DNA from 3 places in the Pseudoalteromonas luteoviolacea genome. Region 1 is predicted to be linked to each of the others. Evidence: predicted binding sites of a transcription regulator. Region 1 holds the regulator's gene; each other region holds the start of a gene.
The links. The regulator MetJ, encoded in region 1, represses methionine synthesis genes. The targets are predictions, from matches to a motif close to TAGACGTCTAGACGTCTA.

Region 1 (4,292 bases):
TAAGTACGAGACGATCTCAGCAACTTGTTCTTGTGGTAACAAATTTGAGACGCGTTCAACACTTTGTAAAGACATTCACCTAGACGTATGTTCTGAGTGTCACCCATTCTACACTGGTAAGCAGAAGATTCTTGATACTGGTGGTCGTGTTGATCGCTTCAACAAGCGCTTTGGCGCATTATCTGCTAAGCGTTAATTTCGACTTAGTTGATAATAGAAAGCACCTATGGGTGCTTTTTTTGTGCCCGTAAGGATGTTTTTCACCACATATTTCATATCGCAAGTCTAATCTCCCACCAATAAAAATCATTTGCAATTTGGTATTGTATTAAAAAGTTGCCATATTTGTTTTATAGCATAGTTAGCGATGCAGCCTGCATTGATAATAATCCATTGAGTGTGGCCCATCGCATTGTGAATGGTTTAGCATGAGTTGAGTGTTTAAATTTATCTTTGTTTTGAATAGTTATGCTATAAAACTTTGTCATTAAGTTTTTATAAATTCATTTAAATGTCACTAAATGCTTTTATCTTACAGTAAAAGTGGTTTATTTATTTAAAGATGATTGTTGTGTATCAAAAATGGACTTTTTGCATATAAATTAACCTGTAATGGCCAAAGGTAATTTGTATAAGCGTTAATTTATAGCAGTAAATATTGATGAAAAGTGGCTTAAAAGTCGCTAAATTACAAAAAATATCGGCTAACAGGATAGACCTGATAGTGCTTGAATTAATTTTCAAAAAAGGTATTGTTGAAAGCAGTTAGCGAATTTTTATCTCACTCTCACTTTTAACTTCTCGTAGGAAAAAATCGCGTCATGTCAGATTTACGTGAAAAAGCATTACATTACCACGCTCACCCCGTCCCAGGTAAAATCAGTATCGAGCTGACAAAGCCAGCTGAATCAGTTAAAGATCTTGCATTAGCATATAGTCCAGGTGTTGCAGAACCTGTACGTGAAATTGCCGCAGATCCTACCAACGCCTATCGTTATACAGGTAAAGGTAATATGGTAGCTGTTATCAGTAATGGTACTGCTATTTTAGGTCTGGGTAACTTAGGCCCATTGGCTTCTAAACCAGTTATGGAAGGTAAAGCCCTTTTATTTAAGCGCTTTGCGGGTTTAGACTCTATCGATATTGAAGTAAAGCACAATACAACTGAAGACTTCATCAATACGGTTGCAAATATCGCAGACACGTTTGGTGGCATCAACTTGGAAGATATTAAAGCACCAGAGTGTTTTGAGATTGAAAAAGCCTTGATTGAGCGCTGTGATGTGCCTGTTTTCCATGATGACCAACATGGTACAGCGATTGTAACAGCGGCTGGTATGTTGAACGCGTTGGAGATCCAAGGTAAAGACATCAAAGAAGCAATTATTGTTTGTTTGGGTGCCGGTGCTGCTGCGATTGCATGTATGGAGCTGCTAATTAAGTGCGGCGCTCAGCGTGAGCACATTTATATGCTAGATCGTAAAGGTGTGATCCATACGCGTCGTGATGATTTGAATGAATACAAAACATTATTTGCGAACAATACGGACAAGCGTACGCTGCAAGACGTGATCGCAGAAGCTGATGTGTTTGTTGGTGTATCTGGTCCAGATTTACTATCACCTGAAGATCTTAAATTGATGGCTGATAAGCCTGTGGTGTTCGCATGCTCGAACCCAGATCCTGAGATCAGTCCTGAAGTCGCGCATGGTGCTCGTGATGACTTAATCATGGCAACGGGTCGTTCTGATTATCCTAATCAGGTTAATAATGTGCTGTGTTTCCCGTTTATTTTCCGTGGCGCACTTGATGTTCGCGCCACAGCCATTAATGATGAAATGAAAATTGCCGCTGTAGAAGCTATCCGTAGCATTGCGAAAGAGCCTGTGCCTCAAGAAGTACTGGTTGCTGCTGAAGTCGAAAGTCTAGAGTTTGGCTCTGAGTATATTATTCCAAAACCGATGGACCCTCGTCTATTGCCACGCATCGCGAAAGCGGTTGCACAAGCAGCAATTGACTCGGGCGTTGCGCAAATTGATATGCCAGAGAATTACATGGCGTAAGCTTTTAAAACTAAAAAGCCTCACAATAGTGAGGCTTTTTTTGGCTTGAACGATGCGTTAGTCTTCGTTTATTTCTGGGATATCTAATCCCATCTTTTCCATTATATCGCGTACTTCTGCCGGGATCTTTTCTGGGTTATCTTTTCTCAAGTCTTCATCGTTGGGCAACGGTTGTCCAGTGAAGGCATGTAAAAAAGCTTCACACAATAGTTCGCTGTTTGTCGCATGGCGCAGGTTATTGACCTGTCTACGAGTCCTTTCATCTGTGAGTACTTTTAATACGTTCAGAGGAATTGAAACCGTGATTTTTTTCACTTGTTCTGATTTTTTACCGTGTTCTGCATAAGGGTGAACATATTCACCGTTCCATTTAGCCATAATTGTGTACTTGCCTCAGTGTTTACCTTGAATGCAAATAAGACTGTATTTTTGCGTGCTGAGTGTGCTGCAGACGGTTTGTACCTTGCACCCTATAAATAGACGCAGATTGTACAGGAAATTGGCAGAATACTCGGTCTTTTGCCATATTTGGTCAAAGATTCAGTCTTATTGGCATCCTTTATCGCTTTCGTGGCGAAATTTTATCGGTTTGAATAAGATAGTCAAATACTAGTTATTTGGCCATATAGAAGTATAAATGTTTTGACATCTTTCAATTGTTCATCTAACCTTTTAGACGTCTAAACATCCAAGTATCTAGGTGAGCTATGAGCCAAAGTAAAAAGTCAACGATTGCCGTAAGAAATGGCATTGATGCAGATAAGCATCATGGTGCAGTTGTGCCTCCTCTTTATCTTTCAACGACCTATTCTTTTGCTGATTTTGATAAGAAGCGAGATTATGATTATGGCCGTAGTGGTAACCCAAACCGAGATATATTGGCCGATACACTCACTCAGCTTGAGGGTGGGGAAAAAGGCATAATTACAGCAACGGGCATGGCTGCGGTTCACCTAGTTACACAGTTATTAAATCACGATGATACCTTGGTCATTCCACATGACTGCTATGGCGGTAGTTATCGCTTGTTTACCTCTTTGGAAAAGCGCGGCTTGCTGAAAGTCAAAGTGCTTGATTTAACACAGCCAGAGAGTATTAAGCAGATCGCAGAGATTGCGCCTAAGATTGTATGGATAGAAACACCTAGTAATCCAATTTTACGCTTAACAGATATTGAAGCCGTGGTTCAAGCTGCGCATGGCTGTGGTGCTTTGGTTGCGGCAGACAATACATTTTTATCTCCTGCATTACAAAATCCAATTGCATTTGGGGTAGACATCGTTGTGCATTCAACCACTAAATTTATCAACGGTCACTCAGATGTTGTTGGCGGAGCTGTGATCGCGCGCACTCAGGAGCTTGGAGATGAGCTTGCTTGGTGGGCGAATAATATTGGCATCACAGGTTCCCCTTTTGATAGTTACTTAACTCTACGAGGCTTGAGAACGTTAAAAGTACGCTTAAAACAACATGAACAAAATGCGTTAGCGATTGCACAGTATTTAGAAGCCTCACCTTACGTTGAACAAGTATATTACCCAGGACTTGCATCCCATCCTCAACATGAGCTTGCGAAAAAGCAGCAACATGGTTTTGGTGGCATGGTGAGTTTTGATATTAAAGGGACTCTCAAAGATTCTGCGACATTTTTAACCTCTCTATCTCAGTTTTCTCTCGCAGAATCTTTAGGTGGGGTCGAGAGCTTGATCTGTCACCCAGCAACAATGACTCATGCAGGTATGGAGCCTAAAGCACGCCTTGAAGCTGGCGTAGGAGATACGTTGATCCGCATTTCGGTGGGTATCGAAGATGTAGAAGACTTGCTTGCTGATTTAGAGTTGGCTTTTCGAAAAGTAAATAGCCCTGGATCTGGCAGCTCAGACAGTGCCAAAGATTTTAAATTATCACCAGCACACACGGTTTTATGGTAAGAACATGACAAAAGTAGTACATAAATTTGGTGGCTCAAGCCTGAGCTCAGCGGCTCGTTATCAAGCGGTTGCGAACATTATTTTGGGCCAATGCCAAGTTGGTGATTGTGTGGTGGTGTCTGCTGCCGGTAAGACAACAAATACCCTGGTGAAGCTATGGCAAAGTTATCAACAAAAAGATGATAACGCATTTAACGACATTCTATTGCAAGTGGAAAATCATCAAAACCTTCTCCTGACAGAATTATTTGATGCGCAACAGGCTAGCACCTTATCTGAGTGTCTAAAAAGTGAATTG
Region 2 (4,292 bases), 1.4 Mb from region 1:
GTACTGCTGATCATGCGGTGCTTTTCCTCCCAAACCTCCTACCTCCAAGGCCATCTTACCGGTTTGATCACGTGCATTGCTCTATGCATAAACTGGCTGAGATGGCCTCTTTCCTAAATCTTTATCCCCTCAAAAGTAAAATAATACCGCTCAATGCGGTTATCCCACCAAATATCATCCCCCGTGTTACATGCTCTTTTCGGATCAAACTCATGGTCATTACCATTAAAGGCGCTGCTGAAAAAATGGTTTGTGCAATCGCCGGATCTGTATTGTTGACTGAGATAAGTTGCAGCCATAGTCCGATAAAGGTGCCAAAAAACACAGCAGCAAATAACCAGGTTTTGCCATCAATCCCTTTAAGTGTAATGGATCGAGTCAGTGATGCTTGTTTGAGTAGGGCAACTATCATGGCGACGACTAAGGTACCTGAAGCAAGCCGTATCATTGCAGCCCAAAGGCTACTGATACTGTCATCATTGAGTGCTCCTTTTGAAAGTACCATGCCGGCCGCTTGGCAAGTGGCAGCTACAAGTGCAAATAACACCCCTTTTCGATAGATATCTTTATCTAGTTTTGGCAGTTTTTGGCTTGGTTTTACCGCGATAATGACGCCGATAGTGGTAATAATAATACCTAACCAGGCCGTTGCAGAGATATAAACACTTAGCAAAACGATGTTGAGTAGTCCTGCAATGGCTGGTGCGAGTGATTCAATCACCAGTGTGCGGGCAGGGCCAATATTGCGCAGTGCTGCAAAATAAGCGCTGTCACCAATGGCAATGCCAACAATACCACTGGCAATCAACCACCCCCAACTCGTATGGCTAGATGGCAATTGCGTATCCCACGTGAAAAGGAGTACGGCTGCCATTAATGCAGTAGCGATAACACCCTTTGCGACATTTAATTCTAATGGATTTAGATGATGACTAAATCGTTTATAGAGCAGGGTCGAAAATGCCCATACTGCAGCTGCACAAAACGCAGCGATCTCTCCAATACCCACAAATTTACTTAGTTACTTGTTTGCTGATGTGGCGCTACTGTAATTATTTTGTATATATATGCAACATAATTGAGTTTAACCGTCTGCGAGTATCTTGTTCCCTTCTTTATATTTCCCACCTAAAAATAAACTTTCAGTTTTTATTGAAACTTTAGAACTTTATTTGCTACACTCATTTTCGTTGAAGTAGTCGTGTGCTTAAATCGGCCTATGGCCTTGTTCTGGAGAGTGATATGTTCCTAGATGCAATTCAAATTAATTTAATTATTTTGGGCTTTTGCATGTTTATCTCATGCTTAATTATGGCGATGACGGAGTCAAAGCAATTTGCTGGAGAGCAGCGTTTAAAAGTGGGCATCGAGTATGGTATTTTCGCTGCAACAGGACTGATAGCGAGTGTCGTTTTAGGGTATGGCTATTTCAGTTAATCATCTACTTGCATGACTGGGTGCTTATTGCTTGAGCACCCTTTATTCCTTTTTTGATTCCTTCCAACTAAGCTCAATGTAGCTTGTCCTTCCTTCCTTACTTAGCTTTTCATGATCCTGCTGATTATTTTTTAGTTTTTGCTTGGGCCTGTCGTGTGTGTCTCTTTACTTTTTAAGAGTGAATTTCATTTGGACGTCTGAACATCTAGAAGTTGATATTTTATGGCGTTCGTTCATAATGTCAGCCACTATAGTATTGTCAGTTTATCCAATTTGGGAGGATCTCATGCCGATCACTGTTAAAGACGAGTTACCTGCGATTGCGAGGCTGCGTCATGAAAATGTTTTTGTGATGCCAAAAAGCCGCGCCATGTCTCAAGAGATCCGCCCGATGCGTTTAGCTATATTGAACCTAATGCCAAATAAGGTAGAAACTGAGGTTCAATTTATTCGCTTGTTGGCCAATACCCCGCTACAAGTCCATGTGGATTTATTGCGCCTCGATACACACCGTAGCTCGGAAAACTCCGAGCAGCACCTAAATATGTTTTATCGTTATTTTTCTGAAGTAAAAGATGAAAACTACGATGCTTTGATTGTGACTGGTGCACCATTGGCACATTTGGAATACACCGATGTAATTTACTGGCAAGAACTACAAGCGTTTTTTGACTGGGCTGAAAACCATGTAACCTCAACGTTATTTTCTTGTTGGGCGGCTCATGCAGGCTTATTTCATCACCATGGATTAAAACGAGATCTTAAAGAACAAAAGCTGTGTGGTGTGTTTAAACATCAAGTATTTTTTGATCACGGCGCTTTGACTCGCGGGTTTGATGATGAATTTTTAGTACCGCATTCTCGCTATGGCCATATCGACATTGATAAGATTAATAATAATGATGACCTTGTTATATTGGCTGGTTCAGAGAAGGTGGGCGCTTACCTTCTTAAAAATAAAACGGGCAGTCAGGTGTATATTACTGGGCACCCTGAATATGATGCTGATACACTGCAAAAAGAATATTTGCGTGACTTACAAAATGGTCCGGATGCCCCTATGCCTGAAAACTATTTTCCAAATAATGATGCTGATGCCAAGCCATCAAAAACGTGGCAAAGTCACGCCTTTTTATTATTTTCAAATTGGTTAAACTATTATGTTTACCAGACAACTCCGTACGATATTAATCTCGTTAGCCAAGACGTAAGGACTAACAATTATGCCGAATAACAGTGTGCCATTTGAGCCTGTCGATGGCCAAGCCGTATCTGAAGCGCTGAAAAAAACCATGCAAGAGCGTATTGTCATTTTAGATGGTGCTATGGGTACCATGATCCAAAAACACAAGTTTGAGGAAGAGGATTACCGTGGTGAGCGCTTTAAAGATTGGCATGTGTTGATTAAAGGCAACAACGATTTATTAAGCCTCACGCAGCCAGATGTGATCAAACAAATTCACCGTGAATATTTAGAAGCCGGTGCTGATATCATTGAGACTAATACGTTTAACTCGACGACGATTTCTATGGAAGATTATGACATGGCGAGTTTAAGCCGTGAAATTAATTTCGAGTCAGCAAAATTAGCGCGTCAGGTATGCGATGAATTTACCGCCAAAGATCCAAGTAAACCACGCTATGTGGGCGGGGTACTTGGTCCGACATCAAAAACATGTTCTATTTCTCCTGATGTAAATGATCCGGGTTATCGTAATGTGACCTTTGATGCGCTGGTGGAAGCATATATTGAATCAACCCTTGCCTTAATCGAAGGCGGCGCGCACCTTATCTTGATTGAAACGATTTTTGATACGCTCAATGCTAAAGCGGCTGCCTATGGCGTAGAAGAGGCATTTGAGCAAGCGGGGATCCGCTTGCCTGTAATGATTTCAGGCACTATTACTGATGCGTCTGGTCGTACTTTGTCAGGTCAAACCACAGAAGCATTTTATAACTCTATTCGTCATATCAAACCGATTTCTATTGGTTTAAATTGCGCCTTGGGACCTGATTTACTGCGTCCTTATGTTGAAGAGCTATCACGCGTCTGTGAAACCTTTACATCCGTGCACCCTAATGCGGGCTTACCGAATGAATTTGGTGAATATGATTTAGAAGCCGATGATATGAGCAAAGAGATTGTTGATTGGGGTAAAGAAGGTTTTATTAATATAGTTGGCGGGTGCTGTGGTACGACGCCTGAGCATATTAAAGCTTTCGCTGATGGTTTGACTACGGTGTCACCGCGTGAGCTCCCTGAGCTTGAAGTACGCATGCGTTTATCAGGCCTTGAAGCCTGTAACCTGAATTAGGAAGTATCATTATGACGCAATCTACAGCTGTATTTACCAACGTTGGGGAAAGAACCAATGTCACCGGCTCTGCGCGATTCAAACGCCTCATTTTAGAAGAAGATTACGAAACAGCGTTGGAAGTTGCCAGAGAGCAGGTTGAAGGCGGTGCACAGGTGATTGATATCAACATGGATGAAGCCATGTTGGACTCAAAAATGGCGATGGTGAAGTTTTTAAACTTGATTGCCTCAGAGCCAGAGATCTCAAAAGTACCTATTATGGTTGACTCCTCTAAGTGGGATGTCATCGTCGCTGGCCTGAAATGTATTCAAGGTAAGGCCATTGTAAACTCTATCTCGTTGAAAGAGGGCAGAGAGCCTTTTGTACGACAGGCCAAAGTATTAAAGCGCTTTGGTGCAGCTGTTGTTGTCATGGCGTTTGACGAAGTCGGTCAGGCCGAAACGGCAGATCGTAAGTTTGAAATTTGTCAGCGCTCTTACAAAATCCTTGTGGACGAGCTTGGCTTCCCGCCAGAAGACATTATCTTTGATCCGAATA
Region 3 (4,292 bases), 240 kb from region 1:
TAAAGTAAAAGGTGCACAGGTCGTTGCGAAAGCGCAGCAAATTGATGCACTACAGTCGTTACTTGAAACCTTGTCCCCTGAGTCTTTGACGATTCCAGAGCCTATATTGGCAGTGATCCCGCCCAAGGCCTATGGTGAGTCGAGAAATCGCGAAAGTGTACATGGTCGAACTGGTTTGACGTTAGATGCTATGGCATTACCTGAAATGGCGACGCAACATACCTTAAAGCTACTGCTCAATGCTGAGCGTTTAAACCGTGTTGCACAACAGTATGCTCGTAACAACGCCAATTTGGGGAGTGATGAAGTACTGTCTCAAGTTCATGCGCATGTCTTTGAGGTTAACCCAAAATCAACCATGGCTAAAAAGCTAAATCAGCGTGTACAGTATTTGACGGCATACAGAATGGCAGATTTGAGCGCGAGTGATAAGGTTGCGCCTGAGGTGCAAGCGCAGCTGCGTTATTATTTGCGACAAATCGCTCAAGATTCAAATGAGCAGTCGCTATTTTCGAGTCCAAGTAAAGCTGATACATTTGCGGTTTATCTAGGTGAGCATATTCAATACTTCTTGAAAGAAGGGAAGTGGCCCGCAAATTATGCGCCGCTCGCTATGCCGCCAGGATCACCCATTTAATGCTAATTTAAATAGTAAAAAAGCCCCACATCGGGGCTTTTCAATTGATGAATGGTGTTTTGTAAAGATTACGCGATTTGCTTTTCAGCTAACTTTAATTCCATGGTCGCTTTGAGCAGGCGATATAAATTAATAGAAGCATCAATTTCTTCTTTACGGTTGGTTAAACTTTCGATGTTTAGCCCCAGAGGAATGTCTAAATGCGCACAACTGCGTAAAATGAGATCTAAATTCTCACGGCAAATCTTGATTGATTCATTAAGTGTGTTGTTAGCATCTAGCATGCGCCACCTTGTTGCTTCTGGCACTGAAATACCTAGCCACTCCATGAACTCTAACGTTTTTTGTCCACCACAGGGAGTGAAAGTCAAAATAATTCGTTTTGGCTCGATGCCTTGTTGACGACAAGTGCGTGCATAACTGGTTAATAAATCAATGGTCGCTTGTGCATCATAGACTGCTTGAGAGATAAAATACTCACAGCCCTTGGTGGTTTTATCGATGAGCCTTTCATGTTCATTACGTTTATTCGCATGTCGTTCTGCAATCGTAACACCGCCCAAGAAAAAGTCTTGTGAATGCTCATTTAGAGTCTGATAAGCCTCAGGCAGACCTAATTTGATGTCGCCGCTGGAAGAGGGGCTACCAACTAATACGAGATTGTTCAAACCAAAGTCTTGTTTGGTCTTAGATAGCCATTGTGTGAACTCTTCTCTGTCACGCTGTGCGACGCTTTTATAGGTGATCACGTCAAGCTTAGACAAGTCGCGAACCAACTTACTGTACTCACAAGGATCGACAGTTTGTTTAAAAGGAAAAGGCCTAGGTACTTGTGTACGGCTACTTTCATCCTGAATGTCGTAAATAACTACGCCATCATACTCAATCTCATGCAATCGATCTAAAAGTTTAGTTGCAATTGTTTGCAGCTGCTCACTGTCTGTCCCCAGCTTTGGTGGAGTTGTACCAATCAAATATACCCCTTGGTTAGGGTCTAATATTTTCTCTTGTAGCGTTAAAGCCATGTCCTCATTCCCGCTCATTCATCATTATGGAGTAAATATAGCAGCCATTTAGACGTCTAGATAGATTTTTTTATTGAATTTACTTCATTAAATATGACTTTTTTTCATAAGGACTGAAATTTAAGCAAATTATGGTGCACAATGTTTCGTTAGCTTATGGGGAGGTTTTTACGTTATTTGTCGATATATACAAGATTTCTACTGACTTTAAGGCATAATCAGGAGATAAACCTGTGTTGTGCACAGGCATACAGAGACAAAAAACGATAAACATTAGGGATGCATATGAAATTTAAGCTTCTGGCAACCAGCCTTGCCGTCACCTTGGCACTCACGGGGTGTGCTGCAAATAATATGAATAACACCCATGGCCAACCGAACAGTGCTGTGGCTGATGTCGACACCGTTGCTAACAAAGTATTTGCGCATGATTACGTACTCGAAGAGCTTGATAACGGCTTACGTGTCATGGTGGTTAAAACAGACTACCCTGATGTGGTGTCTTTACAGATCCCGGTTTCAGTGGGGTCGCGTAATGAAATAGAAGACGGCAAAACTGGCTTTGCACATTTTTTTGAGCACATGATGTTTAAAGGTTCAAAAAAATATCCGGAAGTGATTTACAAAGATATTATTAAAAATTCAGGGGTGGATAATCGCGCCTATACGACGAATGATTACACCAATTATTATCTGAGCTTTTCAAAAGAGCACTTAGATAAAGTCCTTGAAATCCAATCTGATATTTTCCAAAACCTGCACTTCAGTGAAGAGCAATTTCGCACAGAAGCGCTGACGGTAAAAGGTGAATACCTTAAAAACAATGCCAATCCTTTACGGAAGTTGCTTGGGGCTGTACGTGAGAATGCCTTTGATGAGCACACCTATAAGCACACTACGATGGGCTTTTTTGAAGACATTGAGGCGATGCCGGATCAAATGGCTTATGCGGATTTATTCTTCGAGCGCTTTTACAAACCTGAATATGCAACCATTATCATTGTGGGTGACGTAGAGCCTAAAGCGACAGTGGATATGGTAAAAAAACACTGGGGTGAGTGGAAACGTGGTGAATATCAGGCAGAGATCCCTGCTGAACCAAAACAGCAAGCAGCAAGATACCAGCATGTCGTCAATGAAGGTCAACCGGGCCATTGGTTGTTAGTGTCATACAAAGGGCCAGCATGGGAGCCGACGAAAAAAGATCGTGCAGCAGTAGATTTGATTTCAGAGCTTTATTTCTCGAAAAATTCAAAGCTATACCAAGAGCTGGTGGTTGATAAGCAAATTGCGACACAGTTGATCACATACAATGCGGAAACAAAAGATCCAGGTCTTTTACATGTGTTCGTTAAAGTAGAAAACGAACAAGACTTAGTTACTGTTCGAGATGCGGTTAACCGTACTTACGCGACAGCGCGTGCTGAATTGGTGGATGAAGGTAAGCTAGCGGCACTGAAATCAAATAAGCGTTATAGCTTTGCCAATGAGCTAGATTCGTCAAAGGCAATCGCATCGATGTTGGCAAGCTATGTACATTTTGAGCGTGACCCTGAGGTCATCAATCAAATGTATGCAACGGCAGACACTGTGACTCCTGAGGATATCCGCCGAGTTGCTAATAAGTACTTCGTTGACTCTGGACGAAATACCGTAACGATGTCAGCAAAAGCTGAGATCACTGGTTTTGATAAAGAAGTGGATCTTAACGCACTAACAGCTAAGCTAAACCAGCCGACAGAGCAACACTTTACCGTACTAGATAAAACGTCTAATTCACCGCTAGTTGATGTGAACTGGTTATTTTACACGGGTGCGGCTGCTGATCCGGTGGGGAAAAAAGGGGTTGCTGCTTTGACCGCCGCAATGCTTGCTAAAGGGGGCAGTGCCACCAAGTCATATAAAGAAATCCAAAAAGCCATGTACCCGCTAGCGGGTAGCTTTGCTCACCAAGTAGACAAAGAGATGATTGCACTGCGTGGTCGTGTGCATAAAGACAATGCACAGCAGTGGTATGCATTAGTTGGAGAGCAACTTCTTAATCCTGGTTTTAGAGAAGATGACTTTAGTCGCTTGAAAAAAGAGCTGATTGATAACATTAATTCAGACTTAAAGTCGTCCAATGATGAAGAGCTGGGTAAAGAGGTGCTTTATCACAAGCTATATCAAGGCCATGCCTATGAAAGCCTCAATCTAGGTGATTTGACAGATTTAGAAGCGCTCACATTGCAAGATGTGAAGGATTTCTATCACAGCCAGTTCACTCAAGCGAAGTTAAATCTAGGTTTAACAGGTGCGCTAAATGATGATTTGAAGGCGAAATTGATACAAGACTTAACGCGTTTACCAAAGGGTGAAGAAAAGCGTTTAAATGTTGCTGATGCGCCTGCACTAGAAGGGGTTCATGCGACCGTAGTCGAGAAAAGCGCTAAATCAACGGCGGTGTCATTTGGTTTCCCCATTGATACGGTACGCAGTAGCAAAGATTGGACAGCGCTTTGGTTAGTGCGTTCATACTTTGGTGAGCACCGTAATTCAGGCGCTTTCCTATTTGACCGAATTCGTCAAACTCGCGGTATGAACTATGGCGATTATGCTTACATAGAATACTTCCCACGCGGTATGTACCA

Region 2: a site for MetJ is predicted at 1,628-1,645, ahead of S4054249_RS16400 (homoserine O-succinyltransferase). Genes of this name have one in related genera too.
Region 3: a site for MetJ is predicted at 1,704-1,721, ahead of S4054249_RS02305 (methylenetetrahydrofolate reductase). Genes of this name have one in related genera too.

The regions. Positions count from the first base shown of each region.
Region 1 is NZ_CP015411.1:312,693-316,984, forward strand. It holds gene rpmE (50S ribosomal protein L31) at 1-196, shown strand, start outside; gene S4054249_RS01325 (malic enzyme-like NAD(P)-binding protein) at 822-2,063, shown strand; gene metJ (met regulon transcriptional regulator MetJ) at 2,121-2,441, opposite strand; gene metB (cystathionine gamma-synthase) at 2,771-3,994, shown strand; gene metL (bifunctional aspartate kinase/homoserine dehydrogenase II) at 3,999-4,292, shown strand, end outside.
Region 2 is NZ_CP015411.1:3,865,156-3,869,447, reverse strand. It holds gene S4054249_RS16410 (DMT family transporter) at 122-1,009, opposite strand; gene S4054249_RS16405 (hypothetical protein) at 1,204-1,437, shown strand; gene S4054249_RS16400 (homoserine O-succinyltransferase) at 1,724-2,671, shown strand; gene S4054249_RS16395 (homocysteine S-methyltransferase family protein) at 2,730-3,752, shown strand; gene metH (methionine synthase) at 3,764-4,292, shown strand, end outside.
Region 3 is NZ_CP015411.1:549,930-554,221, forward strand. It holds gene S4054249_RS02300 (zinc-dependent metalloprotease) at 1-637, shown strand, start outside; gene S4054249_RS02305 (methylenetetrahydrofolate reductase) at 706-1,662, opposite strand; gene S4054249_RS02310 (M16 family metallopeptidase) at 1,948-4,292, shown strand, end outside.